Regions from separate parts of the Enterobacter sp. UPMP2052 genome, predicted to be linked through region 3. Evidence: predicted binding sites of a transcription regulator. Region 3 holds the regulator's gene; each other region holds the start of a gene.
What was found. Region 3 encodes Fur, which represses iron uptake genes when iron is present. Its sites were predicted from a motif close to ATAATAATGAGAACNACTATCAA; they were not measured.
Positions count from the first base shown of each region.

Region 1: bfd (bacterioferritin-associated ferredoxin) is a predicted target of Fur. The motif match lies at 726-748, and genes of this name have one in related genera.
Region 2: sufA (Fe-S cluster assembly scaffold SufA) is a predicted target of Fur. The motif match lies at 6,180-6,202, and genes of this name have one in related genera.

Region 1 is NZ_JBSKJR010000005.1:193,257-203,162, forward strand. It holds gene tuf (elongation factor Tu) at 1-605, shown strand, start outside; gene bfd (bacterioferritin-associated ferredoxin) at 783-977, shown strand; gene bfr (bacterioferritin) at 1,050-1,526, shown strand; gene ACWKX3_RS15820 (prepilin peptidase) at 1,510-1,983, opposite strand; gene rpsJ (30S ribosomal protein S10) at 2,365-2,676, shown strand; gene rplC (50S ribosomal protein L3) at 2,709-3,338, shown strand; gene rplD (50S ribosomal protein L4) at 3,349-3,954, shown strand; gene rplW (50S ribosomal protein L23) at 3,951-4,253, shown strand; gene rplB (50S ribosomal protein L2) at 4,271-5,092, shown strand; gene rpsS (30S ribosomal protein S19) at 5,109-5,387, shown strand; gene rplV (50S ribosomal protein L22) at 5,402-5,734, shown strand; gene rpsC (30S ribosomal protein S3) at 5,752-6,453, shown strand; gene rplP (50S ribosomal protein L16) at 6,466-6,876, shown strand; gene rpmC (50S ribosomal protein L29) at 6,876-7,067, shown strand; gene rpsQ (30S ribosomal protein S17) at 7,067-7,321, shown strand; gene rplN (50S ribosomal protein L14) at 7,488-7,859, shown strand; gene rplX (50S ribosomal protein L24) at 7,870-8,184, shown strand; gene rplE (50S ribosomal protein L5) at 8,199-8,738, shown strand; gene rpsN (30S ribosomal protein S14) at 8,753-9,058, shown strand; gene rpsH (30S ribosomal protein S8) at 9,089-9,481, shown strand; gene rplF (50S ribosomal protein L6) at 9,494-9,906, shown strand, end outside.
Region 2 is NZ_JBSKJR010000001.1:1,418,004-1,427,909, reverse strand. It holds gene ACWKX3_RS06635 (fimbrial protein) at 1-97, shown strand, start outside; gene ACWKX3_RS06630 (fimbrial protein) at 113-619, shown strand; gene ACWKX3_RS06625 (helix-turn-helix transcriptional regulator) at 645-1,277, shown strand; gene ACWKX3_RS06620 (biofilm/acid-resistance regulator YmgB/AriR) at 1,353-1,631, opposite strand; gene ACWKX3_RS06615 (hypothetical protein) at 1,661-1,981, opposite strand; gene ycgZ (regulatory protein YcgZ) at 1,981-2,220, opposite strand; gene ACWKX3_RS06605 (diguanylate phosphodiesterase) at 2,561-3,781, shown strand; gene ACWKX3_RS06600 (MerR family transcriptional regulator) at 3,970-4,704, shown strand; gene ACWKX3_RS06595 (DUF3828 domain-containing protein) at 4,833-5,267, opposite strand; gene ACWKX3_RS06590 (CHAP domain-containing protein) at 5,269-5,637, opposite strand; gene sufA (Fe-S cluster assembly scaffold SufA) at 6,242-6,610, shown strand; gene sufB (Fe-S cluster assembly protein SufB) at 6,619-8,109, shown strand; gene sufC (Fe-S cluster assembly ATPase SufC) at 8,119-8,865, shown strand; gene sufD (Fe-S cluster assembly protein SufD) at 8,840-9,906, shown strand, end outside.
Region 3 is NZ_JBSKJR010000001.1:2,037,281-2,047,186, forward strand. It holds gene fldA (flavodoxin FldA) at 1-369, shown strand, start outside; gene fur (ferric iron uptake transcriptional regulator) at 661-1,107, shown strand; gene chiQ (ChiQ/YbfN family lipoprotein) at 1,251-1,580, opposite strand; gene chiP (chitoporin ChiP) at 1,623-3,020, opposite strand; gene glnS (glutamine--tRNA ligase) at 3,469-5,136, opposite strand; gene nagE (PTS N-acetyl glucosamine transporter subunit IIABC) at 5,310-7,259, opposite strand; gene nagB (glucosamine-6-phosphate deaminase) at 7,586-8,386, shown strand; gene nagA (N-acetylglucosamine-6-phosphate deacetylase) at 8,442-9,590, shown strand; gene nagC (DNA-binding transcriptional regulator NagC) at 9,599-9,906, shown strand, end outside.

The DNA.
Region 1 (9,906 bases), on a different contig from region 3:
GCTTCCTGGATTCTTACATCCCAGAACCAGAGCGTGCGATTGACAAGCCATTCCTGCTGCCAATCGAAGACGTATTCTCCATCTCCGGTCGTGGTACCGTTGTTACCGGTCGTGTAGAGCGCGGTATCATCAAAGTTGGTGAAGAAGTTGAAATCGTTGGTATCAAAGAGACTGCTAAGTCTACCTGTACTGGCGTTGAAATGTTCCGCAAACTGCTGGACGAAGGCCGTGCTGGTGAGAACGTTGGTGTTCTGCTGCGTGGTATCAAACGTGAAGAAATCGAACGTGGTCAGGTTCTGGCGAAGCCAGGCTCAATCAAGCCACACACCAAGTTCGAATCTGAAGTGTACATCCTGTCCAAAGACGAAGGCGGCCGTCATACTCCGTTCTTCAAAGGCTACCGTCCACAGTTCTACTTCCGTACAACTGACGTGACCGGTACCATCGAACTGCCAGAAGGCGTAGAGATGGTAATGCCAGGCGACAACATCAAGATGGTTGTGACACTGATCCACCCAATCGCGATGGACGACGGTCTGCGTTTCGCAATCCGTGAAGGCGGCCGTACCGTTGGCGCGGGCGTTGTTGCTAAAGTTCTGGGCTAATTAATTATCCCTGAATTAAAAAGGACGCTTCGGCGTCCTTTTTTGTTTTCTGCGATTTAGTGCTGTCACAAATTTTCGCATTTTTTGTACTCTCCCGACGCGTATCCTGCGGCTTGTGCTATTGTAATCATAACCATTCTCACTTACACTTTGCGCATATTTTGAACGGGAGTGTGTATGTACGTTTGTCTTTGTAATGGTGTGAGTGATAAAAAAATTCGTCAGGCCGTTCGTCAATTTCAGCCACAATCCTTCCAGCAACTGCGCAAGTTTGTTCCAGTGGGAAATCAATGCGGTAAGTGCGTTCGTGCTGCCCGTGAGATCATGCAGGATGAACTGATGCAGATCCCAGAATTCAAAGAGATTGCCTGAGCGCCTCTCTTTTTTTTGACATCCCTGTAGCCCGTTCTACGCTTCAATGAGTGGAAGCGGAGGGACTATATAATGAAAGGTGATGTTAAAATCATAAGTTATCTCAATAAATTATTGGGAAATGAGCTTGTCGCAATCAACCAGTATTTTCTTCATGCAAGAATGTTCAAAAACTGGGGCCTGACGCGCCTCAACGATGTTGAATACCACGAATCCATCGATGAGATGAAACACGCCGATAAGTACATCGAGCGTATTTTATTCCTTGAAGGCATTCCTAACCTGCAGGATCTCGGCAAACTGGGCATCGGCGAAGACGTCGAGGAGATGCTCCGTTCCGATCTGAATCTTGAGCTTGAAGGAGCGAAAGATCTGCGTGAGGCTATCGCCTATGCCGATAGCGTCCATGATTACGTTAGCCGCGACATGATGATTCAGATTCTGGCCGATGAAGAAGGCCACATCGACTGGCTTGAAACCGAGCTGGATCTGATCAGCAAAATAGGCCTGCCGAACTATCTTCAGTCGCAGATCAAAGTGGAAAGTTAATCAGACTTTGCCAGCCGACGCATAAACCCGCTGCTGCCAGAAATGGTCCAAAAGGCAGTGGGTTTTTTAATGGCTCTTTTTCAGGATGCCATAAAGAGAGAATAAGAAGATAAAGGAGCGCCATCAGCGCAGCAGCGAGTGCCAGAACGGGCAAAATGCACCAGCCATGCCATGCTCCTAGCGCCGCCAGGTATTTTACGTCGCCATAGCCCAACCCCTCGCGATGACAAACCAGTCGATACCCCCAGTAGATTGCCGCGAAACCCAGATAGCCTGCCATCGCGCCAGCCACTGCGCTGGGGAGAAACTGCGGGTGAAGGCAAAGCTGGAAAAGCAGTCCTGTCCAGAGGAGCGGGCACACGTAGCGGTCCGGTAGTAACCCGGAGCGAACATCTTCGCGTACCAGTAAAGCCGTAAGCAATAAATAGATGAGGAGAAAGGGCAGGGCAGTCAGCATGTCATCATCCTTGAAAAGAGGTTTTGCGCATCTTCCTCACAACGTTGACGGCTAACAAATTGAAAAATGAAGTCCTGCGTGGCGGCTTCAAGGAAAGAGTTGAAAAGCGAAGCGTTGCCAGAACGTTTGCGAGGGGCTGCGCATAATGACTCTCTGGCGCTTATTTTCTAAACGACACTTGCGTCTTGCGCATATTTACGTATAATGCGCGGGCTTGTCGTAATTGACGGCGGGTTCAATCAGAACCGGAGTGACTCATTTTGTTGCTCAACAATGCTCCCAATTGGGGAGCTACGTAAGAACGGTTACACTCTCCCATCAATCGTAATGGGTTTGAGGAGTAATCATTTTCGTTTATAAAATAATTGGAGCTCTGGTCTCATGCAGAACCAAAGAATCCGTATCCGCCTTAAAGCGTTTGATCATCGTCTGATCGATCAATCAACCGCGGAAATCGTCGAGACTGCTAAGCGCACTGGTGCGCAAGTCCGTGGTCCGATCCCGCTGCCGACCCGCAAAGAGCGCTTTACCGTTCTGATCTCTCCGCACGTTAACAAAGACGCGCGTGATCAGTACGAAATCCGCACTCACAAGCGTCTGGTTGACATCGTTGAGCCAACTGAGAAAACCGTTGATGCTCTGATGCGTCTGGATCTGGCTGCCGGTGTAGACGTGCAGATCAGCCTGGGTTAATCAGGTCATCGAGCGATTGAGAGGTTGATACAATGATTGGTTTAGTCGGTAAAAAAGTGGGCATGACCCGCATCTTCACTGAAGATGGCGTTTCAATCCCAGTAACCGTAATCGAAGTTGAAGCAAACCGCGTTACTCAGGTTAAAGATCTGGCTAACGATGGCTACCGCGCTGTTCAGGTGACCACTGGTGCTAAAAAAGCTAACCGTGTAACCAAACCAGAAGCGGGTCACTTCGCTAAAGCTGGCGTTGAAGCTGGCCGTGGTCTGTGGGAATTCCGTCTTGCTGAAGGCGAAGAGTTCACCGTAGGTCAGGATATTAGCGTTGAGCTGTTTGCTGACGTTAAAAAAGTTGACGTAACCGGTACCTCTAAAGGTAAAGGTTTTGCTGGTACCGTTAAGCGCTGGAACTTCCGTACCCAGGACGCTACTCACGGTAACTCCTTGTCTCACCGCGTTCCGGGTTCTATCGGTCAGAACCAGACTCCGGGCAAAGTGTTCAAAGGCAAGAAAATGGCAGGTCAGCTGGGTAACGAACGTGTAACCGTTCAGAGCCTGGACGTAGTACGTGTTGACGCTGAGCGCAACCTGCTGCTGGTTAAAGGTGCAGTTCCGGGTGCAACCGGTAGCGACCTGATCGTTAAACCAGCTGTGAAGGCGTAAGGGGATAGCAATGGAATTAGTATTGAAAGACGCGCAGAGCGCGCTGACTGTTTCCGAAACTACCTTCGGTCGTGATTTCAACGAAGCGCTGGTTCACCAGGTTGTAGTTGCTTATGCAGCTGGTGCTCGTCAGGGTACTCGTGCTCAGAAGACTCGTGCTGAAGTAACTGGTTCCGGCAAAAAGCCGTGGCGCCAGAAAGGTACCGGCCGTGCGCGTTCAGGTTCTATCAAGAGCCCGATCTGGCGTTCAGGTGGCGTGACCTTCGCTGCGCGTCCTCAGGACCACAGTCAAAAAGTTAACAAAAAGATGTACCGCGGCGCGCTGAAAAGCATTCTGTCCGAACTGGTACGTCAGGATCGTCTGATCGTTGTCGAATCATTCTCTGTTGAAGCGCCTAAAACTAAGCTGCTGGCACAGAAACTGAAAGACATGGCTCTGGAAGATGTGCTGATCATCACCGGTGAGCTGGACGAGAACCTGTTCCTGGCTGCGCGCAACCTGCACAAGGTTGACGTACGCGATGCAACTGGTATCGACCCGGTTAGCCTGATCGCCTTCGACAAAGTCGTAATGACTGCTGATGCTGTTAAGCAAGTTGAGGAGATGCTGGCATGATTCGTGAAGAACGTCTGCTGAAGGTGCTTCGCGCACCGCACGTTTCTGAAAAAGCGTCTACTGCGATGGAAAAAACTAACACCATCGTTCTCAAAGTTGCTAAAGACGCGACCAAAGCAGAGATCAAAGCTGCTGTGCAGAAACTGTTTGAAGTCGAAGTCGAAGTCGTTAACACCCTGGTTGTTAAAGGGAAAGTTAAACGTCACGGACAGCGTATCGGTCGTCGTAGCGACTGGAAAAAAGCTTACGTCACCCTGAAGGAAGGCCAGAACCTGGACTTCGTTGGCGGCGCTGAGTAAGTCGGAGGAGTAATACAATGGCAGTTGTTAAATGTAAACCGACATCTCCGGGTCGTCGCCACGTAGTTAAAGTGGTTAACCCTGAGCTGCACAAGGGCAAGCCTTTTGCTCCGTTGCTGGAAAAAAACAGCAAATCCGGTGGTCGTAACAACAATGGCCGTATCACCACTCGTCACATCGGTGGTGGCCACAAGCAGGCTTATCGTATTGTTGACTTTAAACGCAACAAAGACGGTATCCCAGCAGTTGTTGAGCGTCTTGAGTACGATCCGAACCGTTCCGCGAACATCGCGCTGGTTCTGTACAAAGATGGCGAACGCCGTTACATCCTGGCCCCTAAAGGCCTGAAAGCTGGCGACCAGATTCAGTCTGGCGTTGATGCTGCAATCAAAGCAGGTAACACCCTGCCGATGCGCAATATCCCGGTTGGTTCTACCGTTCATAACGTAGAAATGAAACCAGGTAAAGGCGGTCAGCTGGCACGTTCCGCTGGTACTTACGTTCAGATCGTTGCGCGTGATGGTGCTTATGTCACCCTGCGTCTGCGTTCTGGTGAAATGCGTAAAGTCGAAGCAGACTGCCGCGCTACTCTGGGCGAAGTTGGCAATGCTGAGCATATGCTGCGCGTTCTGGGTAAAGCAGGTGCTGCACGCTGGCGTGGTGTTCGTCCTACCGTTCGCGGTACTGCGATGAACCCAGTCGATCACCCACATGGTGGTGGTGAAGGTCGTAACTTTGGTAAGCACCCGGTATCTCCGTGGGGCGTTCAGACCAAAGGTAAGAAGACCCGCAGCAACAAGCGTACTGATAAATTTATCGTACGTCGCCGTAGCAAATAATTTTAGAGGATAAGCCATGCCACGTTCTCTCAAGAAAGGTCCTTTTATTGACCTGCACTTGCTGAAGAAGGTAGAGAAAGCGGTGGAAAGCGGAGACAAGAAGCCCCTGCGCACTTGGTCCCGTCGTTCAACGATCTTTCCTAACATGATCGGTTTGACCATCGCTGTCCATAATGGTCGTCAGCACGTTCCAGTCTTTGTTACCGACGAAATGGTTGGTCACAAACTGGGTGAATTCGCACCGACTCGTACTTATCGCGGCCACGCTGCTGATAAAAAAGCGAAGAAGAAATAAGGTAGGAGGAAGAGATGGAAACTTTAGCTCAACATCGCCATGCTCGTTCTTCTGCACAGAAGGTTCGCCTTGTTGCTGACCTGATTCGCGGTAAGAAAGTGTCGCAGGCCCTGGACATCCTGACCTATACCAACAAGAAAGCTGCGGTATTGGTCAAGAAAGTACTGGAATCTGCCATTGCTAACGCTGAACACAACGATGGCGCTGACATCGACGATCTGAAAGTCGCGAAAATTTTCGTAGATGAAGGCCCAAGCATGAAGCGCATTATGCCGCGTGCGAAAGGTCGTGCAGATCGCATCCTGAAGCGCACCAGCCACATTACTGTGGTTGTGTCCGATCGCTGAGACTCTGGAGACTAGCAATGGGTCAGAAAGTACATCCTAATGGTATTCGCCTGGGTATTGTAAAACCATGGAACTCTACCTGGTTTGCGAACACCAAAGAATTCGCTGACAACCTGGACAGCGATTTTAAAGTACGTCAGTACCTGACTAAGGAACTGGCTAAAGCGTCTGTATCTCGTATCGTTATCGAGCGTCCAGCTAAGAGCATCCGTGTGACTATTCACACTGCTCGCCCTGGCATCGTAATCGGTAAGAAAGGCGAAGACGTAGAAAAACTGCGCAAGGTCGTAGCGGATATCGCTGGCGTTCCTGCACAGATCAATATCGCTGAAGTTCGTAAGCCTGAACTGGACGCTAAATTGGTTGCTGACAGCATCACTTCACAGCTGGAACGTCGTGTTATGTTCCGTCGTGCTATGAAGCGTGCTGTACAGAACGCAATGCGTCTGGGCGCTAAAGGTATCAAAGTTGAAGTTAGCGGCCGTCTGGGCGGCGCGGAAATCGCACGTACCGAATGGTACCGCGAAGGTCGCGTACCGCTGCACACTCTGCGTGCTGACATCGACTACAACACCTCTGAAGCGCACACCACTTACGGTGTAATCGGCGTTAAGGTATGGATCTTCAAAGGTGAGATCCTGGGTGGTATGGCTGCTGTTGAACAACCGGAAAAACCGGCTGCTCAACCTAAAAAGCAGCAGCGTAAAGGCCGTAAATAAGGAGCGTCGCTGATGTTACAACCAAAGCGTACAAAATTCCGTAAAGTGCACAAAGGCCGCAACCGTGGTCTGGCGCAGGGTACGGATGTTAGCTTCGGCACTTTCGGTCTGAAAGCTGTTGGCCGTGGTCGTCTGACTGCACGTCAGATCGAAGCAGCACGTCGTGCAATGACCCGTGCAGTTAAGCGTCAAGGTAAGATCTGGATCCGTGTATTCCCGGACAAACCGATCACCGAGAAGCCACTGGAAGTTCGTATGGGTAAAGGTAAAGGTAACGTGGAGTACTGGGTTGCCTTGATCCAACCGGGCAAAGTCCTTTATGAAATGGACGGTGTTCCGGAAGAGCTGGCCCGTGAAGCCTTCGGCCTGGCAGCAGCGAAACTGCCTATCAAAACCACCTTTGTAACTAAGACGGTGATGTAATGAAAGCAAAAGAGCTGCGTGAAAAAAGCGTTGAAGAGCTGAACGCTGAGCTGCTGAACCTGCTGCGTGAGCAGTTCAACCTGCGTATGCAGGCTGCAAGTGGCCAGCTGCAACAGACTCACCTGCTGAAGCAAGTGCGTCGCAATGTTGCACGCGTTAAGACTTTACTGACTCAGAAGGCGGGTGCGTAATGACCGATAAAATCCGTACTCTGCAAGGTCGTGTTGTTAGCGACAAAATGGAGAAATCCATGGTTGTTGCTATCGAACGTTTCGTGAAACACCCGATCTACGGTAAATTCATCAAACGTACGACCAAACTGCACGTACATGACGAGAACAACGAATGTGGTATCGGCGACAAGGTTGAAATCCGTGAATGCCGTCCACTGTCCAAGACTAAGTCCTGGACGCTGGTTCGCGTTGTAGAGAAAGCGGTTCTGTAATAGAGTACGCATTCTCAATACGAATAAACGGCTCAGCGATGAGCCGTTTATTTTTTCTACCCATATTGCAGAAGCGGTGTTATAATGCCGCGCCCTCGATATGGGGCTTTTTAACGGCTCTGATTTTAGAGTCTCAGGTAGTAGTTGACATTAGCGGAGCACTAAAATGATCCAAGAACAGACTATGCTGACCGTCGCCGACAACTCCGGTGCACGTCGCGTAATGTGTATCAAGGTTCTGGGTGGCTCGCACCGTCGCTACGCAGGCGTAGGCGACATCATCAAGATCACCATCAAGGAAGCAATTCCACGTGGTAAGGTCAAAAAAGGTGATGTGCTGAAGGCGGTAGTGGTGCGCACCAAGAAGGGTGTTCGTCGCCCTGACGGTTCTGTCATTCGCTTCGATGGTAATGCATGCGTTATTTTGAACAATAACAGCGAGCAGCCTATCGGCACGCGTATCTTTGGGCCGGTAACTCGTGAACTTCGTACTGAAAAGTTCATGAAAATTATCTCTCTGGCACCAGAAGTACTCTAAGGAGCGAATCATGGCAGCGAAAATCCGTCGTGATGACGAAGTTATCGTGTTAACCGGTAAAGATAAAGGTAAACGCGGTAAAGTAAAAAATGTTCTGTCTTCCGGCAAACTCGTCGTTGAAGGTATCAACCTGGTTAAGAAACATCAGAAGCCGGTTCCGGCCCTGAACCAACCAGGTGGCATCGTTGAAAAAGAAGCTGCTATTCAGGTTTCTAACGTTGCTCTCTTCAATGCGGCTACCGGCAAGGCTGACCGTGTAGGCTTTAGATTCGAAGACGGCAAAAAAGTCCGTTTCTTCAAATCTACAAGTGAAACTATCAAGTAATTTGGAGTAGTACGATGGCGAAACTGCATGATTACTACAAAGACGAAGTAGTTAACAAACTCATGACTGAGTTTAACTACAATTCTGTCATGCAAGTCCCTCGGGTCGAGAAGATCACCCTGAACATGGGTGTTGGTGAAGCGATCGCTGACAAGAAACTGCTGGATAACGCAGCAGCTGACCTGACAGCAATCTCCGGTCAAAAACCGCTGATCACCAAAGCACGCAAATCTGTTGCAGGCTTCAAAATCCGTCAGGGCTATCCGATCGGCTGTAAAGTAACTCTGCGTGGCGAACGCATGTGGGAGTTCTTTGAGCGCCTGATCACTATTGCTGTTCCACGTATCCGTGACTTCCGTGGCTTGTCCGCTAAGTCTTTCGACGGTCGTGGTAACTACAGCATGGGTGTCCGTGAGCAGATCATCTTCCCAGAAATCGACTACGATAAAGTCGACCGCGTGCGTGGTTTGGATATTACCATTACCACTACTGCGAAATCTGATGAAGAAGGCCGTGCTCTGCTGGCTGCCTTTGACTTCCCGTTCCGCAAGTAAGGTAGGGTTACTGAATGGCTAAGCAATCAATGAAAGCACGCGAAGTAAAACGCGTAGCTTTAGCTGATAAATTCTTCGCTAAACGCGCTGAACTGAAAGCGATCATTTCTGATGTGAACGCTTCCGACGAAGATCGTTGGAATGCGGTTCTCAAGCTGCAGTCTCTGCCGCGTGATTCCAGCCCGTCTCGTCAGCGTAACCGCTGTCGTCAAACAGGTCGTCCACATGGTTATGTGGGCAAGTTTGGGTTGAGCCGTATCAAACTGCGTGAAGCCGCCATGCGCGGTGAAGTACCAGGCTTGAAAAAGGCTAGCTGGTAATTACCAATTGAATCACGGGAGTAAAGACAGATGAGCATGCAAGATCCGATCGCGGATATGCTGACCCGTATCCGTAACGGTCAGGCCGCGAACAAAGTTGCGGTCACCATGCCTTCCGCCAAGCTGAAAGTGGCAATTGCCAACGTGCTGAAGGAAGAAGGTTTTATCGAAGATTTTAAAGTTGAAGGCGACACCAAGCCGGAACTGGAACTTACTCTCAAGTATTTCCAGGGTAAAGCTGTTGTAGAAAGCATTCAGCGTGTCAGCCGCCCAGGCCTGCGCATCTATAAGAAAAAAGATGAGCTGCCTAAAGTTATGGCTGGTCTGGGTATCGCGGTTGTTTCTACCTCTAAAGGTGTTATGACTGATCGTGCAGCGCGCCAAGCTGGTCTTGGTGGCGAAATTATCTGCTACGTAGCCTAATCGGAGGAAAGAATGTCTCGTGTTGCTAAAGCACCGGTCGTTATTCCTGCCGGCGTTGATGTAAAAATCGACGGTCAGGTTATTACGATCAAAGGTAAAAACGGCGAGCTGACTCGTACCCTCAACAATGCTGTTGAAGTTAAACATGCAGATAACGCTCTGACCTTTGGTCCACGTGATGGTTTCGTGGATGGATGGGCTCAGGCTGGTACCGCGCGTGCCCTGCTGAACTCAATGGTTGTTGGTGTTACCGAAGGCTTCACTAAAAAGCTTCAGCTGGTTGGTGTAGGTTATCGTGCAGCGATCAAAGGGAATGCAGTAGGCCTGTCTCTGGGCTTCTCACACCCTGTTGAGCATCCGCTGCCGGCCGGTATCACTGCAGAATGTCCGACTCAAACTGAAATCGTGCTGAAAGGCGCTGATAA
Region 2 (9,906 bases), 620 kb from region 3:
GACGTTTCCGTTGACCGCGCGCTATTATCAGACGCTGCCGGCCGTGGAGGCGGGCTCCGCGAATGCATCCGCCACGCTTAATCTCACCTACCAGTAGCGGGAGCCTGTGAAGATGAAAATCAAAGTGCTGCTGTTGGCGAGCCTGCTGAGCACCAGTGCAGAGGCTGCGGATGGTGTGAACCTGAACGTCACGGGAAATATTGTCGCGTCACCCTGCGTGTTTAACGCAGGCAATGACAATCTCGATATCAACCTTGGCGATCATCAGGCTACAAACATGGCTACCCCGGGCGCGTCTACCGATCCGGTTTCGTTTAACCTGGCCTTTACCCTGTGTCCGGCGGGCACGCGGAGCGTAACGGTGCTCTTCACCGGGACGCCTGATCCCGACGCTGGGCCGGAGTATTACAAGAACAGCGGCACGGCGACGCATGTGGCTATTGCCATGTCCGAGGCGAGCAGCGGGACGTTAAAGGGGAGCGGGTCAACAATTACGCGGGCGATCGGCGCAGACAGAACGGTCACGCTGCCCATGCAGGCCGTGGTCACATCGGTCGACGGCAGGGCAACGCCCGGATCGCTGAGCGCGGTGGTGGTCCTCACCATGCAGTACAACTGAACGGTATGAGCGTAAAGAGAGAAAAATGATCAATATCGTAATAAAAGAATCTAATGCCTTATTCCGCTGCGGACTCACCGCGTTTTTTAGCGATTTCTTTTGGCGCGAACGCGGGCAGACTATCGGCTTTAATTTTACCTTTACACCTGAAAGCGTGAAAAACGCCGATATCATCGTGCTGTCGTTATGCCCAGGGGAGTGCTTTAGCTGTTTGCCGGAACTGCATGCGCGACAGAAGGGGATAATCATTGGCTTTGTCGATGATGACCGGCGCGCCTGCGCATTGGGCTCCTGTTTTGAGGATATTATTTTTATCTCCCGACGCGCATCGCTTGCCAGAATGCGCCAGGAACTCTGCCGTCTGTGGCATAACCTCCAGCGCCCTGAATATCATCAGCAGGCTGTATCATGTTTTGATTGCCAGCAAAAATACCTCTCACCCCAGCAAATCCGCATTATGATTGGCTTGCATAAAGGTATGACGGTGCTGCAGATAGCCAATAAATTACGTATTAGCGGCAAAACCGTGTTTACGCACAAATATATGGCGATGCAGAAATTCAATTTGCGGAGTGATTATGAGTTAGTGCTGTGGATGAACCGGCTGGCAGAAAAAAATAACTGGCCTGCCGTATTTCGCGACGAACTGAGTCATTAATCGTAAAAAGCAGAAGAGGAAAAGGGCGTGTCATTCTGGATAAAATGACACGCCGGCATAAATGAGGGAAAGATGTTAAAGATCGTCCATGGTGTAGCCCACCACAATTTCCAGCGTTTTGCGGATTACGTCTGCCTGGACCACATCGTGCGTGGTTTCCAGCGTCTGGATGAGCCACAGAATAATGGCTTTATTGGTCAGATGGCCTTCCGAGGCCAAAACACAACGGACTGCAGTAGAAAAAACAGCGGACTCTTCAGCAAAACGCTCGCCTGCGTGACGGAAATACTCCGATAACGCGCTATCTAAAAAGGCGGAATGGTATTCGGGTTGAAGCTGAATATTTTGTCTCATTTGTTCTCACCGTAGCTGTTAAGTTGTAGTCAATGTATTTTCTTTGGATCGGACGGTTTTCCATTACCAAATAAAGGCACTACATTGTCTCTGTTATATTTCAGAGATCCCTCTCTGTTAGATCGTCCTTGAGCGGCTCTGCGACGCATAAACGGGATTGTGGTTTCACCCATTTCGGCAATCACCTTCGCGAGTGTCTCCCGCCGCTGGGGATTCTTTTCATGTGCTTTCATACGTTGCAGACGCTGAAGCAGCGCTTCGGTTGTAACTGGCCCCCGCTCTTTCAGTAGAGAAAGAACGGCTTCACCGATAAGCTGGTCGATCAGTTTGTCTACATCACTGCTGTTCATTATCGTTCAAAGAGCAGTCCAAGCAGCATGTGATAGTGCTGTTCCTCTTCCGGGCCGGAGGCCCTTTCAAGGCGACTTAATAATTTGGTGCAGAGCGATTTGCGATTCAAATTCCGCCCGTCGCTCAGGATCTCAACAACCACCTGGCCCAGCGTCTCTTGCTGAGTGGGAAGCGCGGCTTTTTCGAAGTACTGCGCAATCGCGGCTGCTGAGTCAGCGACGTAACCGTTCTGTTGCATGTTTCGCTCCTGTAAAATTCCGTAATCAGTAACGTTACAAATAAGGTATACACATTTTTTAAATCTGTACATGGAAAATGTACAGTTTTTTAAATATTTTGTAGCGTTTATAACAAATATTGTTATTTAACATGTGGTTATGTGAAGTTAATTTTATGCGACTGTGTCAGGATATATTGTACAATGCGCGTTCTGAATGCTGTGTTGTACAGGATGCTTGCGGGGTGTGCGATCGCATGTAACTTATTGAGATGTAGATTATTTGTTAGCGAATTAATGTGCTATAACAGAACCCTACCCACAATGATTTGTGGCCGACCCTTTTAACCCCGGAACGAGCATGCTAACAACCATCATTTACCGCAGTCACATCTGCGAGGACGTTCCAGTAAAAGCACTGGAAGACATGGTAGGGGTTGCAAACAGGAAGAACCAACACGCGGACGTAACCGGAATTTTGCTGTTCAATGGAACGCATTTTTTCCAGTTACTCGAGGGACCCGAAGCGAGCGTTTTGGCAATCTATCAGAATATTTGCCGCGATCCGCGACATCACAATCTGGTGGAGCTGCTTTGCGACCATGGGCCTTCACGCCGGTTTGGTAACGTCGGGATGGAGCTTTTCGACCTGCGTAAATATGACAGGGACGAGGTTCTCCAGCAGGTGCTGGACAAAGGCACCACCAAGTACCAGATGACATACAACGACCGCGCGCTGCAATTCTTCCGCACGTTCGTTGAGGCTACGGAAAAAGCCAACTACTTTGAACTTCCCTCTGCGGATGCCTGGGATTTTGTTCAGGAAGAAACCGCGTTATCCGCACAGCCTGCTGTGGTGCCGAAGGGCGCAGACTGTAGCTTCGCGTTTCAGCCTATCGTTGACCCGTTTATGCAGCAGGTGGTCTCGTGGGAAGCGCTTGTCCGTACGGTGGATGGCGGATCGCCAGCGGACTATTTTTCATCACTCACGGGCAATGCCATCTATGAAGCCGACCTGAAAAGTAAGCAGGTCGCGCTTTCCATGGCCTGCGCGCTGGGGCTTCAGACCCAGACGCTGTCCCTCAATCTGCTGCCGATGACGCTGGTTAATGCGCCGAATGCGGTGGACTTTTTGCTCACGGCAATCGAAGCGAACGGCTTTGTACCGGAGCAAATCGTGGTGGAATTCACTGAAAGCGAAGCCATTTCACGCTTTGAGGAATTTAATCACGCCGTGAGACAGCTTAAAAGCGCCGGTATCAGCGTGACAATCGATCACTTTGGTGCCGGATTTGCCGGGTTGCAGCTTCTGGCTCAGTTTCAGCCGGACAGAATCAAGATAAACCGCGATCTGGTGGCGAACGTTCACAAAAGCGGGCCGCGTCAGGCGATTATCCAGGCGATCATTAAGTGCTGCGCTTCGCTTGAAATCCAGTTTTGTGCCGTAGGCGTTGAGCTGGCTGAAGAGTGGATGTGGCTGGAATCGGCTGGCATTTCTCAGTTCCAGGGGCATCTTTTTGCCAGCCCACGGTTGGGCGGCGTTCCAGCCATCGCCTGGCCTGAGAAAAAGTTCGAAATTTAATCAGGTTGTACACTATGACTCACGCATAGCTGTACGAACGATCAAATTTATACAACAATACATTAACGAGTGGATGGTTTGTACACCATCCACTTGTTCCAGGATGAGGAGTTAGTTATACAAATGCGTTGTACAATCTGATAAGGTAAGACGAGTTAGGTATGGAAGTATTGAGCGTGAGGGAGTTTATGGCCTATTACAGTATCGGCGAAGTCGCCGAACGATGCGGTATTAACCCCGTTACGCTGCGTGCCTGGCAGCGCCGTTATGGATTGTTAAAGCCACAGCGCAGCGAAGGGGGTCATCGGCAGTTTGACGATGAAGATATCCTGCGTATCGAAGAGATCAAGCGCCTGATGAAAAGCGGCGTGTCGGTCGGTAAAGTTAAAGCGTTACTTGAAAACAAAGAAGTATTGACCCAAAGCAGTTGGGTGGTGCTTCAGGAAGAGATGTTAACCGTTCTGCGCTACGCGAACCCAACAAAGCTGCGCGCCAAGATCAGCGAGTTTCGTCGCGACTACGCGATGGATGTGCTGATCGACATGATTATCACTCCCGTACGTCAAAAAATGAATCAGGACCAGAATACGGTGCGTCACATGGCGAGCCTGCTCGACGGCGTACTGATTGAATTTGCCATCACAAGCCTGGTTGAATCGCGCAAGAAAGTCGGCAAAGACGCGCTGCTGATTGGCTGGGAGTGTGATGACCGAACCCATCTCTGGCTCGAAGCTGCACGCCTGGCGTGGAAAGGATGGCATATTGACGTCCTGGCTGAACCCATTGATTCCCCGCGCCCCGAGCTTTTCCCGGGACAAAAAATCTTCGTCTGGACGGGAAAAACGCCTACGGCACGCCAGCAGGAACAGCTGGATCACTGGCGGGAACAGGGTTTTGCCGTGTCATTCCACGGGGCAGAATAATCGGTATAACGCGGCCACGCGATAATAATGTGATTGACGATGAGAACCCCGCCGATGCGGGGTTTATGCTTTCTGGTGAGACGATGTTTTCACGGATGAATTCCATTCATGATCCGTTGTAATGTGGTTCAGTTATTATCTCGTGCAGCGACGGATTGAATTTTCCATACACCATTCTCCTTAACCATACAGTCGATAACCGTGTGGGGATTTTTTTTGCCGTAAGTGATGCTGACGTTAACGCAAACCGGATCGGCATCATAAGAAGCTATCGACACATTTTGCGCCCAGTCGTCACCGATATATTGCGATTTGGTGAAAAAATCTGCGTCATAATATTCTTCATCGGCGTAGCGCGGATCCTGCGCATGACGCAATTTCTGCATAGTGCTTGCGGTGACGTAGGTATCAATGCGTCCGCTATCACTAATGGGAAAGTGGTCGTCATTAATCTGGTTCACGTACCAGCGATTAAATTCAAGCGCTCGCTGCATGGGAATTTGCATATCATCCGCTGCTGATGCGGTGGCGCTGAGGATGAGAAGAACGGCTACTTTTTTCATTTTAATAATGCCTGTAAAGCGTCACGGCAGGCTGTAACGTTCTGTACCGTGGTCCTGGATATAAGCTGTTTTGTCTGAAATCGGAATACCACGTTCCTGCGCCGTCGTATATGCATGCATGACCATATTCACCTGGGCCCGGCAGTGCATCAATGACTGCTACATCTCCAGCAACGGGGGTCCCGTACACTTTAACAAACCCTGCGTTTTCGAGCGACCGCCAGAAGTCTTTAGCATTAGCGCCTTCGATTTTTACGCCGCCAGCTCGAATGGCGGCAGCGACGGCACGCGCGCAATAATGGCCGGTATGAGCCTGAGCCTGAGCGTGGGTGTGGGCATAAGAAACGGCTTCTGATTTATTCCATGACATAAATTTTCCCTTTGTATGAACAATTAACAGGGAAACATTACGCCGAATATATTGAGCAAGATGTAAATAATGACGAAGCGATATTAACCAAAATAGATCGCATCCATGCTTAAACAAGGGTAAATAACCTCACTCAATACCTTTCGCGATTAAGCCTGTTCTTCGCAGGGATAAACGCTTTCCACACCCAGACTTTGAGAAATAGGGGTGATGTTTCACGAACCTTGCCGTTAACACTACGTCAGGCAATCAGCGCATAACCCAGCGGCAGGTTCCTGCAGAAACCCCTTAACGGCAACTCTTTGATTTAGCGTAAATTGCTAAAAACCGCAGAAACCAGAAAATCTATCTTAATAATAGGCATTTCCGATGCATATTTTACTTTTGCCGATTTTAATTCTCTCTTATTGAAAAATACGCCATTTATCAATGCATTGAACAATTCAAACCCTCCCTCCTGCAACCTGCTACAGGGTCTATGCTTAAGGAAAGTCGCCAAAAAGGGCGATTAAGCCGAAAGCCCCTGCTCGCAAGGGGTTGAAGTGATAATCGTTATCACTAACATGGTGTTATGCCCTGGTGGCTTATTAGATGAGGTGGACCTATGGAACTGCATTCAGAAACCTTCAATCCTGCCGATTTTGCCTGGCGTGGGCTAACGCTTACGCCCGCCGCTGCAGCCCACATCCATGAACTGGTGGCGAAGAAGCCCGAGATACTGGGCGTGCGTTTAGGCGTAAAACAAACAGGCTGCGCAGGCTTCGGCTATGTGCTGGATACCGTCACAGAACCTGCGAAAGATGACCTGGTGTTTGAAACTGACGGCGCGAAGCTCTACGTCGCGCTGCAGGCGATGCCCTTTATCGACGGCACCGAGGTTGACTATGTTCGTGAAGGTTTAAATCAGCTGTTTAAATTTCATAACCCGAAAGCCCAGAACGAATGTGGCTGCGGCGAAAGCTTTGGGGTATAGGCGGTACTATGTCTCGTAATACTGAAGCAACGAGTGATGTTAACACCTGGAGTGGCGGGCACCTCAACTATAAAGAGGGGTTCTTCACGCAGTTGCAGACCGATGAGCTGGCGAAAGGCATCAACGAAGAGGTTGTGCGTGCCATTTCGGCCAAGCGTAATGAGCCGGAGTGGATGCTCGAATTCCGCCTGAGCGCGTTTCGCGCCTGGCTGGAAATGGAGGAGCCGCACTGGCTGAAAGCGCACTACGATAAGCTGAACTATCAGGATTACAGCTACTACTCCGCGCCGTCCTGCGGCAGCTGTGATGACACCTGCGCCTCTCAGCCTGGCGCGGTCCAGCAAACCGGCGCTGACAATGGCTTCCTCAGTAAAGAGGTAGAAGACGCCTTCAACCAGCTCGGGGTACCGGTACGCGAAGGCAAAGAGGTGGCGGTGGACGCCATCTTTGACTCCGTCTCCGTCGCGACGACCTACCGTGAAAAACTGGGCGAACAGGGGATCATCTTCTGCTCGTTCGGTGAAGCGATCCACGATCACCCTGAGCTGGTGAAAAAGTACATCGGTACCGTGGTGCCGAGTAACGACAACTTCTTTGCGGCCCTGAACGCCGCGGTGGCTTCCGACGGTACCTTTATTTACGTGCCGAAAGGGGTGCGCTGCCCGATGGAGCTGTCGACCTATTTCCGTATCAACGCAGAGAAAACCGGTCAGTTCGAACGAACTATCCTGGTCGCCGATGAAGGCAGTTACGTCAGCTATATCGAAGGGTGCTCAGCGCCAGTGCGTGACAGCTACCAGCTTCATGCTGCGGTTGTGGAAGTGATCATCCACAAAGACGCGGAAGTGAAATACTCCACGGTGCAAAACTGGTTCCCGGGGGAAGGCAATACCGGTGGCATTCTGAACTTCGTCACCAAGCGCGCGCTGTGCGAAGGTGAGAACAGCAAAATGTCCTGGACCCAGTCGGAAACCGGCTCGGCCATCACCTGGAAATACCCAAGCTGCATTTTGCGCGGGGACAACTCCATCGGCGAGTTCTACTCGGTGGCGCTCACCAGCGGTCATCAGCAGGCGGATACCGGCACCAAGATGATCCATATCGGCAAAAACACCAAATCGACGATCATCTCGAAAGGCATCTCTGCCGGGCACAGCCAGAACAGCTATCGCGGGCTGGTGAAAATCATGCCGACGGCGACCAACGCCCGTAATTTTACCCAGTGTGACTCAATGCTGATCGGTGCCGACTGCGGGGCACACACCTTCCCGTACGTCGAGTGCCGGAACAACAGCGCACAGCTTGAGCACGAGGCGACAACCTCGCGCATTGGGGAAGATCAGCTCTTCTACTGCCTGCAGCGTGGGATCAGCGAAGAAGATGCCATTTCGATGATTGTGAACGGCTTCTGCAAGGATGTGTTCTCTGAACTGCCACTGGAATTTGCCGTTGAAGCCCAGAAACTCCTCGCCATTAGTCTTGAACACAGCGTCGGTTAAGGAAAGCACATGTTAAGCATTAAAGATTTACAGGTCAGTGTGGAAGATAAAGAGATCCTCCGCGGTCTCAACTTTAACGTCAAACCGGGCGAAGTCCACGCCATCATGGGGCCAAACGGCTCCGGGAAAAGTACGCTTTCTGCGACGCTGGCAGGACGAGAAGATTACGAAGTCACCCACGGCGCGGTTGAGTTTAACGGCAAAGATCTTCTGGAGATGTCGCCGGAAGAGCGGGCGGGCGAGGGCATTTTTATGGCCTTCCAGTATCCGGTGGAAATCCCCGGCGTCAGCAACCAGTTCTTCCTGCAAACCGCGCTCAACGCGGTACGCAAGTATCGCGGCCTCGACGCGCTGGACCGCTTTGACTTCCAGGATCTAATGGAAGAGAAGATCAAGCTGCTAAAGATGCCGGAAGACCTGCTGACCCGCTCGGTCAACGTCGGCTTCTCCGGCGGTGAGAAAAAGCGTAACGATATCCTGCAGATGGCGGTGCTCGAACCGGAACTTTGCATTCTGGATGAGACCGACTCCGGCCTGGATATCGATGCCCTGAAAATTGTGGCGGACGGGGTTAACTCCCTGCGCGATGGCAACCGCTCGTTCATCATCGTGACCCACTACCAGCGCATTCTTGACTACATCAAACCGGATTTTGTGCACGTGCTCTATCAGGGACGTATTGTGAAATCCGGCGATTTTACGCTGGTCAAACAACTGGAGGAGCAAGGTTATGGCTGGCTTACCGAACAGCAGTAATGTTCTCCAGCAGTGGCACCGCCTGTTTGAAGCGCAGGGCAATACCCGGTCTGAACAGGCTGAGCACCATTTGCAGCAGCTGCTGCGCCTCGGCCTGCCGACGCGTAAGCAGGAGAACTGGAAATACACCCCGCTCGATGGTCTGCTGAAGGGCGAATTTGTCACGCGCCTGGCGGACGTTAACCCGGCGCAGCGCGATGCGCTGGCGCTCACCCTGGATGCGGTGCGTCTGGTCTTTGTTGACGGGCAGTTCCGGCCTGAACTGAGCGACAGCACCCAGGAGAGCGGATTTGAGGTGGCGATCAATAACGATAGGCAGAACCTGCATGCGCCCGTGCAGCCTGAGGTTTTCCTGCACCTGACCGAAAGCCTGGCGCAGAGCGTGACGCATATTTCCGTCAGGCGTAACCAGCGCCCTGACAAACCGCTACTGCTGATGCACATCACCCAGGGGCTGGACGGCGATGAGATCAACACGGCGCACTATCGTCACCACGTTGAGCTGGCGGAAGGGGCGGAGGCGACGGTCATCGAGCATTATGTCAGCCTGAACGATACCCGCCATTTCACCGGGGCGCGCCTGACCATGAACGTGGCCGCGAACGCCCAGCTTCACCACATCAAGCTGGCGTTTGAAAACCCGGTGAGCCATCACTTTGCTCATAACGACATTGCGCTGGGGCCAGACGGCGCGGCCGACAGCCACAGCTTCCTGCTCGGCGGCGCGGTGCTGAGACACAACACCAGCACGCAGCTTAACGGTGAAAACACCACCCTGCGCATCAACAGCCTGGCGATGCCGGTGAAATCAGAAGTGTGCGACACGCGTACCTGGCTTGAGCACAACAAAGGCTACTGTAACAGCCGCCAGCTGCATAAAACCATCGTCAGCGATAAAGGGCGTGCGGTGTTTAACGGCCTGATCAATGTGGCGCAGCATGCGATCAAGACCGACGGGCAGATGACCAACAACAACCTGCTGATGGGCCGTCTGGCGGAGGTGGATACCAAGCCGCAGCTGGAGATCTACGCCGATGACGT
Region 3 (9,906 bases):
CCGACCTGGTACTACGGCGAGGCGCAGTGCGACTGGGACGATTTCTTCCCGACGCTCGAAGAAGTGGACTTCAACGGCAAGCTGGTCGCCCTGTTTGGCTGCGGCGACCAGGAAGATTATGCGGAATACTTCTGTGATGCGCTGGGCACCATCCGCGACATCATTGAGCCACGCGGCGCGGCGATTGTCGGCCACTGGCCAACGGCGGGCTACCACTTTGAAGCGTCCAAAGGCCTGGCAGACGACAACCACTTCGTGGGTCTGGCTATCGACGAAGATCGTCAGCCAGAACTGACCGCTGAGCGTGTCGAAAAATGGGTGAAGCAGGTCCGTGAAGAACTGAACCTCGACGACATTCTTAACGCCTGATTTTCCTGCGGCGCAACTGCGGTTGCGCCCGCATGCCAGGTAAAACCGATTAAATTAATTGCTACAAACTTTTAACTTTTTCGCTCAGACCTGTACAATATCCCCCTGATAAAAAGTGGGCTCCATCGAACAAGTTTGTTGGTGATACCACGTTTTTATAAGCATACTTTGCCTGAGACTTGCAGTTTTCATTTAGCCATGGCAGTTCTATAATGAGACGCATTATCCCAGGTGCATTTTCTGTCACTTCTTCTTTTGAAGTGAAACGTTTAGCAACAGGACAGATTCCGCATGACCGACAACAATACCGCATTAAAGAAGGCTGGCCTGAAAGTAACGCTTCCTCGGTTAAAAATCCTTGAAGTGCTTCAGGGGCCAGACAATCACCATGTCAGTGCGGAAGACCTTTACAAGCGTCTTATCGACATGGGCGAAGAAATTGGGCTGGCAACCGTTTATCGTGTGCTGAACCAGTTTGATGACGCGGGCATTGTTACCCGTCATAATTTCGAAGGCGGTAAATCTGTTTTCGAGCTGACCCAGCAACACCACCACGATCATCTGATCTGCCTCGACTGCGGCAAGGTCATTGAGTTCAGCGATGATTCTATTGAATCACGCCAGCGTGAAATTGCCGCGCGCCACGGTATCCGTCTGACTAACCACAGCCTGTACCTGTATGGACACTGTGCGGAAGGCGATTGCCGCGAAGATGAGCACGCGCACGACGCGAAATAAGCAAACTTTCATACTCTGAGCCAGCCGCAAGGTTGGCTTTTTTTTTGCCTTAAAAAGCCCAGTGGCGCTGCGCTTACCGGGCCTACGGGCGATGACACCTCTGTAGGTTCGGTAAACGCAGCGCCACCGGGCGTCAAACAGCGCTATTGGTTATTATTACGAATTTCCTGCCAGATCTTATCGCAACGCTTCTCGACTTCCTGCTCGTTACCGGTCTGACGCGCCTGAATACAGGCCTGGTAATCCATCACGCGGACATTCTCCTGCGTCGCGAACTGTTCATGCGCTTTCTCTTTCTTCAGCACATTCAGCACGCTCTGGCAGGCTTCAACTTTCTCCGGCGAGCCTTGCGCGGTATTGATACAGGCGCTATAGGCCTCTTTCAGACGCGAATCTTCTTTCGGGGCCTGAGGCTGCGCACAGGCCACCAGCCCTGTTGCCAGCATCGCGACCATGACTACTTTTCTTTTCATCTGCCGTCTCCGTTTCGGCGGGCCACGCCCGCCGGGGTTTCATCAGAAAATAGTGAATGGCGCGATGACCATGAATTTCACGTCACGTTCATCCTGGAAGATATTGCCGTAACCGCCCGCATAGCTTGGGATATCGGAGTGGTTGTCATACTGCGTGAAGTGCAGTTTGAACATGGTGCCCTTGGCACGCCCGTCCTGCAGGGTGTAGCTAGCATCCAGACTGTAGGAGGACTCTTTCAGGCGGTAATTAGGATCGTAGTACGCATCCGGGGTTGCCATATCAGCAGGCTTCGCGTCCCACGCGTAAGCATAAGAAGCACCGACCGCCCAGCCTGGCAGATTCCAGTTTTTCAGGTCATACATTGCACCGAAGAAGACGGCTTTTTCACCGTCGGCGTTGAAGTCAGAGCGGTTATCCCACCAGATATCCAGACGACCGTTTGATGAGGCGTATGTTGGGGTCATACGCTGCAGGAAGTAACCCTGCTGCCCTTCCGCCTTCACCCACGTCCCTTCCAGACGCAGGTCAACCTGGCCCACCTTGTAACCGAAGGTCAGCGCCTGCAGCCATGCGGTACCGTCGTAGATATCGTTAACGGTGCCGTTGCTGGCTTTATCACGCGTGCCATAGAACTGATAGCTGGTGCTCAGCGGGCTGCCCACAACGTCGAATTTGTAGCTGGCTTTCGCGAAATACTGATCGATATAGCCTTCAGCCTGTCCGAAGGCGGCTTCCAGTACCAGGTCGTTTTTGAAGTCATACTTCGCACCCAGGGAGTGGAGGTAGTCCACTTTAGTGGTTTTATCGTTCTGGTAGAACTTATCCATCTCAATGTGCCACGGCGCTTTGTACTCGTTGGTCCACATATAGGAGAAGCTCAGCGCCCCGGCGTCACCGTAGTCAAAATTGGCCCCCGCTTCTGCGCCCTGATAGGTACCCGGCATGAAGCTCCAGTGTGGGGCTAGCAGCGTCTGTCCGGTTGGCTGAATATAACCTGCGCGCGCCCATACCGGGCCGTATTTGAATTTCGCCGCGGCCTTATAGAGGCTGATGCCGCTCTTATCCCCGGACCAGTCTTCGTCATAGGCTTTATTGCTGGAGGAGAATGCGATTTCGTTCGGGTGACCGCTGTCGCCGTTTTCCGCCATTTCTATTGCGGTAAACGCCGCAATATCCAGGCCAAACATATCCGCGGCATAACCCGACTGGAAGTCCAGGTTGGCGTTCCAGGTGGAGTGTGAAAGGTTGGTTTTGTATTTGTCTTCAGTGACGTCTTTACGGTCACGCTCACGCTGCCAGTAATAAATTCCGCCCGTGAGGGTTGAATCATCAATGAAACCTTCTGCTTTAGCCTCTGGCGCAATCACCAGGCCCGACATTGCTGTCACACCGGCAATTGCCAGCGCCAGCGCACTACGTTTGCCACTGAACGTACGCATAGATTATTCCTCTTTGACGAATTAAAAACGCCTGAACGGCGAAAAATATAAAAAGACCTAATGGTCAGGGGTAGTTAGAAATACCCTCGAATTAACTACCGTCTTTAGGTTATTTTTCGCGACGCGAATTATCAATGCTTTTTCGTGGGCAAAACTCAGGATTATGACGAAGTGCACATAATTAGTAGTGCTTTGTAACATTTACGCCGAAGCGAGTAATGGCGGGGGGAAGCGCGATTTTTCAATGGCTAAGGGTTAAAAAACCTGTCTGTTAATTCCTCTTTACTGTTTTCGGGTATATACAAACTTTATTTAAAAAAATAAGTAGCACCGCATTGACCAGTTATTTTGACTTCCGTTATTAAAAGCGTTCTTTAACGGCATGATCGTTAAATAAAAAAACGCCGCAATTAGCGGCGTTTGTTTCTGATTGACCAGTGCAGCGATATTATTCGCCGATTTTGGCCCAGGTATCGCGCAGACCGACAGTACGGTTAAATACCGGTTTTTCCGCAGTGCTGTAGCGGCTGTCCAGGCAGAAGTAACCCTCACGTTCAAACTGGAACGCTTTGCTGGTTTGTGCGGCTTTCAGCGACGGTTCGGCAAAGCCCTGCTTGATCACCAGTGATTCCGGGTTAATCGTTGACAGGAAGTCTTCCGCAGCGCCTGGGTTAGGCACGCTGAACAGACGGTCATACAGGCGGAACTCAACCGGCAGCGCGTGCGATGCGCTCACCCAGTGGATAACGCCCTTCACTTTACGGCCATCCGCCGGGTCTTTACTCAGCGTTTCGGCATCGTAAGAGCAGAAGATGGTGGTGATGTTGCCTTCCGCGTCTTTTTCGACGCGCTCGGCTTTAATCACGTACGCATTACGCAGACGGACTTCTTTGCCCAGCACCAGACGCTTGTACTGCTTGTTGGCTTCTTCGCGGAAATCCGCGCGATCGATCCAAATCTCACCGCTAAACGGCACGTCACGGGTGCCCATTTCAGGCTTGCTCGGATGGTTCGGCATCGTCACCATCTCGCTCTCACCCTGCGGGTAGTTTTCGATAACAAGCTTAACCGGGTCGATCACCGCCATCGCGCGCGGAGCGTTTTCGTTCAGATCTTCACGGATGCAGGATTCCAGAGAGGCAATCTCAATGGTGTTGTCCTGTTTGGTCACGCCAATACGTTTGCAGAACTCGCGGATAGAGGCAGAGGTGTAACCCCGGCGGCGCAGACCAGAGATAGTCGGCATACGCGGGTCATCCCAGCCTTCTACATGCTTGTCGGTTACCAGCAGGTTCAGCTTACGCTTGGACATCACCGTGTATTCCAGATTCAGACGAGAGAACTCGTACTGACGCGGGTGCACAGGGATGGTGATGTTATCCAGCACCCAGTCGTACAGACGACGGTTGTCCTGGAACTCCAGAGTACACAGGGAGTGCGTAATGCCTTCCAGCGCATCGCTGATGCAGTGGGTGAAGTCGTACATCGGGTAGATGCACCACTTGTTCCCGGTCTGGTGGTGTTCCGCGAACTTAATGCGGTACAGCACCGGGTCGCGCATGACGATGAATGGCGAGGCCATATCGATTTTGGCACGCAGACAGGCCTTGCCTTCTTCGAAGCCACCGGCACGCATTTTTTCAAACAGCGCCAGGTTCTCTTCTACGCTGCGGTCGCGGTACGGGCTGTTTTTGCCCGGCGCGGTGAGCGAACCGCGGTATTCACGGATTTCGTCAGCAGAGAGCTCATCCACATACGCCAGACCTTTATTGATCAGCTCAACCGCATAGGCGAACAGCTGATCAAAATAGTTAGAGGAGTAGCAGATATCGCCCGACCAGTTGAAGCCCAGCCATTGCACGTCGTTCTTGATAGACTCAACGTATTCGATGTCTTCTTTTGCAGGGTTAGTGTCATCGAAACGCAGGTTGCACTGTCCCTGGTAGTCTTGTGCGATACCAAAGTTCAGGCAGATAGATTTCGCGTGGCCGATGTGCAGGTAGCCGTTTGGCTCCGGCGGGAAACGCGTATGAACCGTGGTGTGCTTACCACTGGCCAGATCTTCATCAATGATCTGACGAATAAAGTTACTCGGGCGGGCTTCTGCCTCACTCATCGTGGATTCCTCAAAGCATAAACAACGTATAACGGCATATGATCTTATAAGCCGGACGTAGTGACAACCTTTAAAACGTCTATTGAGAATAAAATAATGGGGACAATAACCGCAAAAAAAAGCGGCGGAGGTTATCCCCCCGCCGCTTAAGGCATGACTCTACTCAGGAGCGATTACTTGCCTTTAATCTCATACAGTGGGGTTTGGCCCGCAACGACCTGACCTTTCGCCTGAATGACCAGGCCGCTGAAGTCGTCGATGTTGCTGCAAACCACCGGGCTAATCATCGAGCGCGCGTTGGCGTTCAGGTAGTCCAGATCCATTTCCAGAATCGGTTGGCCTGCGACCACTTCAGCCCCCTCTTCCACCAGGCGAGTAAAGCCCTGGCCGTTCAGCGCCACGGTATCGATACCCATGTGGACAACGATCTCCGCGCCGTTTTCGGTCTCAAGACAGAACGCGTGGTTTGTGTTGAAGATTTTCACGATGGTACCAGCTGCCGGAGACACCACGGTTTTTTCCGTTGGTTTAACAGCGACACCGTCACCGACCGCTTTGCTGGCGAACGCTTCGTCTGGCACCTGCTCAATCGCTACCACTTCACCGGTCACCGGAGAGACCAGGGCAGCGATGGTTACCGCATTTGGCACAGCCTGCGGTTTCACCACCGGAGCGTCAGCCACTGGCGCGCTATCCGTTGAGGCGGCAGCTACCGGCCCACGGGCAACCACTTTTTTCATTTCATCGCCGATAGATTCGGCTTTCGCACCCACGATAACCTGGATGGTTTGTTTGTTCAGTTTCACCACACCAGACGCACCCAGACGTTTGCACATTGCATCGCTGACGCGCGCGGAGTCGGCCACGGTCAGGCGCAGACGGGTAATACAGGCATCAATGGCTTTCAGGTTATCGGTACCACCCACAGCGGCAATGTAGTTGGTTGCCAGCTGGGTTAAACCTTCTTCGGTATTGCTGTTTGCTTCACTGGTCACAACGTCGTCTTTGGTATCTTCGCGGCCCGGCGTCTTCAGGTTAAACATACGAATAACCGCGCTGAACAGAACGAAGTAGATAACGAAGAAGATCAGGCCCATCACCACCAGCATCCAGACGTTGCTGCTTGCCGCCGGCAGGTTGTACATCAATACATAGTCGATGGCGCCTGCTGAGAAGGAGAAGCCAGCGTGGATACCCAGAAGGGTGGCAACGAACAGGCTGATACCGGTCAGGATGGCGTGCATGAGATACAGCAGCGGAGCCAGGAACATGAACAGGAATTCCAGTGGCTCGGTTACGCCGGTCAGGAAGGCCGTAATCGCAACGGACAACAGCATACCGCCAACCATTGGGCGACGCGCTTTCGGCGCAGCCAGGTACATTGCCAGCGCAGCACCAGGCAGACCAAACATCATGATAGGGAAGAAGCCAGACATGAACATGCCCGCGGTGCCGTCGCCTGCGTAGAAGCGGTTGATATCACCGTGGAATACCGCGCCAGCGGCGTTAGTGAATTCACCAATCTGGAACCAGGCGATAGTGTTCAGTACCTGATGCAGACCTGTTGGGATCAGCAGACGGTTGATGAAACCGAAGATACCCGCACCCAGTGCGCCCGCAGAAACGATCCACTCGCCGCCCGCATGGATAGCGTGTTGAACAGGTGGCCATACGTAGCCGAAAATAGCGGCGAGGATCAGACAGAAGAAGCCCGTCGCAATCGGTACAAAACGTTTACCGCCAAAGAAGCTCAGGAAGTCAGGCAGCTTGATACCAGCCCAGCGGTTATAGACGGCACCACCGACCAGACCGGTAATGATACCCGCCAGGACACCCATGTTGATTTCAGGGTTGATGGTTACCATCGCTTTGGTGAGGATGAAGTAACCTACAGCCCCTGCCAGTGCCGCAGCACCAGCACTATCTTTTGACCAGCTTGACGCCACACCGATGGCGAAAATCAGCGCCAGGTTGTCAAAAATTGCGCCGCCAGCCTGGGCAATAAACGGCACGTTAAGAAGATCGGGTTGCCCGAATCGCAGCAGCAGCGCTGCAACCGGTAGCACGGCGATAGGGAGCTGCAAAGCCCTACCGAGGCGCTGGAAAAAACCTAAAATATTCATCCTATTCCCCCTACGAGACCCTTTGTGAAGACTCGCACGTAAACTATGTTTTTTATTGTGTCGACAACGATAGATACCGTTGATGATTCACTGGCATGGTGAGTGTGTGAAAAATTAATTCGTATCGCAAATTAAACACCTATTTTTTGTGATTTTTGTCACCAAATATCGTTAATCACCCTCCCTTTCACTGGCTAACAGCGAAAACTTATTTTATCATTCAAAAAATCAAGACGGATTGATCCGGCCTGAAGTTTCCAGGTTACGCTTAGTTCAGGCTCCCTAATCATCCGCCCACTTTATTACTTTAACTTTAGAGGTGAACAATGAGACTGATTCCCCTGGCAACAGCTGAACAGGTCGGTAAATGGGCTGCACGTCATATCGTTAACCGCATTAACGCGTTCAAACCAACGGCAGATCGTCCTTTCGTTCTGGGCCTGCCTACCGGCGGCACCCCGCTGACGGCATACAAAGCGCTGGTTGAAATGCACAAAGCGGGCCAGGTTAGCTTCAAGCATGTTGTGACCTTTAATATGGACGAATATGTGGGCCTGCCGAAGGAGCATCCGGAAAGCTACCACAGCTTCATGCACCGTAACTTCTTTGACCACGTTGATATTCCAGCTGAAAACATTAATCTGCTGAATGGTAACGCGCCCGATATTGACGCAGAATGCCGCCAGTACGAAGAAAAAATCCGCTCTTACGGCAAAATTCACCTGTTTATGGGTGGCGTGGGTAACGATGGTCACATCGCGTTTAACGAGCCAGCCTCTTCTCTGGCTTCCCGTACTCGTATTAAAACCCTGACCCATGACACCCGCGTGGCAAACTCTCGCTTCTTTGATGGCGACGTTAACCAGGTACCAAAATTCGCCCTGACCGTGGGCGTAGGTACCCTGCTGGATGCCGAAGAGGTCATGATTCTGGTGCTGGGCGGCGTGAAAGCGCAGGCGCTCCAGGCAGCCGTTGAAGGCAACGTTAACCATATGTGGACCATCAGCTGCCTGCAGCTGCACCCGAAATCAGTGATCGTGTGTGACGAACCGTCCACGATGGAACTGAAGGTCAAAACGCTGAAATACTTCAACGAGCTAGAAGCAGAAAACATCAAAGGTCTGTAATTTTATCACCGCCCCGTTACGCAGGGGCGGTCGTTTTTTTAAACCGGGGGTCGATATGTACGCTTTAACCCACGGTCGGATTTATACCGGCCATGAAATTCTGGATGACCATGCGATTGTGATCGCTAATGGCCTGATTGAACGTGTTTGCCCGCTGGCTGAGTTGCCGCCGGAGATAGAACAGCGCTCACTCAATGGAGCAATAATCTCCCCCGGTTTCATTGATGTACAGCTCAACGGCTGCGGCGGCGTGCAGTTTAACGACACGCCAGAGGCCGTTACGGTCGAGACGCTGGAAATCATGCAGAAAGCCAACGAGAAATCGGGCTGCACCAGCTATCTGCCTACGCTGATTACCAGCAGCGATGATCTGATGAAACAGGGTATCCGCGTGATGCGAGACTACCTGGCGAAACACCCTAACCAGGCGCTGGGTCTGCACCTGGAAGGGCCATGGCTGAACATGGTCAAGAAAGGCACGCACAACCCGGATTATGTCCGCAAGCCGGATGCCGAACTGGTTGACTACATGTGCGCGAACGCCGATGTGATCACCAAAGTGACACTGGCGCCTGAAATGACCGGTACTGAGGTCATCAGCAAACTGGCCGCCGCCGGGATTGTGGTGTCCGCAGGTCACTCCAATGCCACGCTGAAAGAGGCGAAAGCCGGTTTCCGCGCGGGCATTACCTTTGCGACGCACCTCTATAACGCCATGCCGTATATTACCGGTCGCGAACCGGGTCTCGTCGGGGCAATTCTGGACGAGCCAGACGTTTACTGCGGCATTATTGCCGACGGCCTGCACGTTGATTACACCAATATCCGTAATGCGAAACGCCTGAAGGGCGATAAGCTGTGCCTGGTCACCGATGCTACCGCACCGGCAGGGGCAAATATTGAACAGTTCATTTTTGCTGGTAAAACAATATACTACCGTAATGGACTGTGTGTGGATGAAAACGGCACGCTTAGCGGGTCTTCACTGACAATGATTGAAGGGGTCCGTAACCTCGTCGAGCATTGCGGCATTGCACTTGATGAAGTGCTGCGGATGGCCACGCTTTATCCGGCGCGTGCAATCGGCGTGGATAAACAACTGGGCGGGATTGCACCGGGTATGGTGGCAAACCTGACGGCCTTCACACACGATTATAAAATTATTAAGACCATCGTTAATGGTAACGAGGTCGTCACTGAGTAAGTAAAAGTATGACAACAGGCGGACAAGCTCAAATCGGTAATGTCGATCTCGTTAAACAACTTAACAGCGCGGCAGTTTATCGCCTGATTGACCAGCACGGGCCAATCTCTCGAATTCAGATAGCCGAACAAAGCCAGCTTGCGCCTGCCAGCGTGACAAAAATCACGCGTCAGCTTATTGAGCGCGGTCTGATCAAAGAAGTCGATCAGCAGGCCTCCACCGGGGGGCGCCGCGCTATCTCTATCGTCACCGAAACCCGCAACTTTCAGGCCATCGGCGTCCGTCTTGGCCGTCATGACACCACGCTGACCCTTTA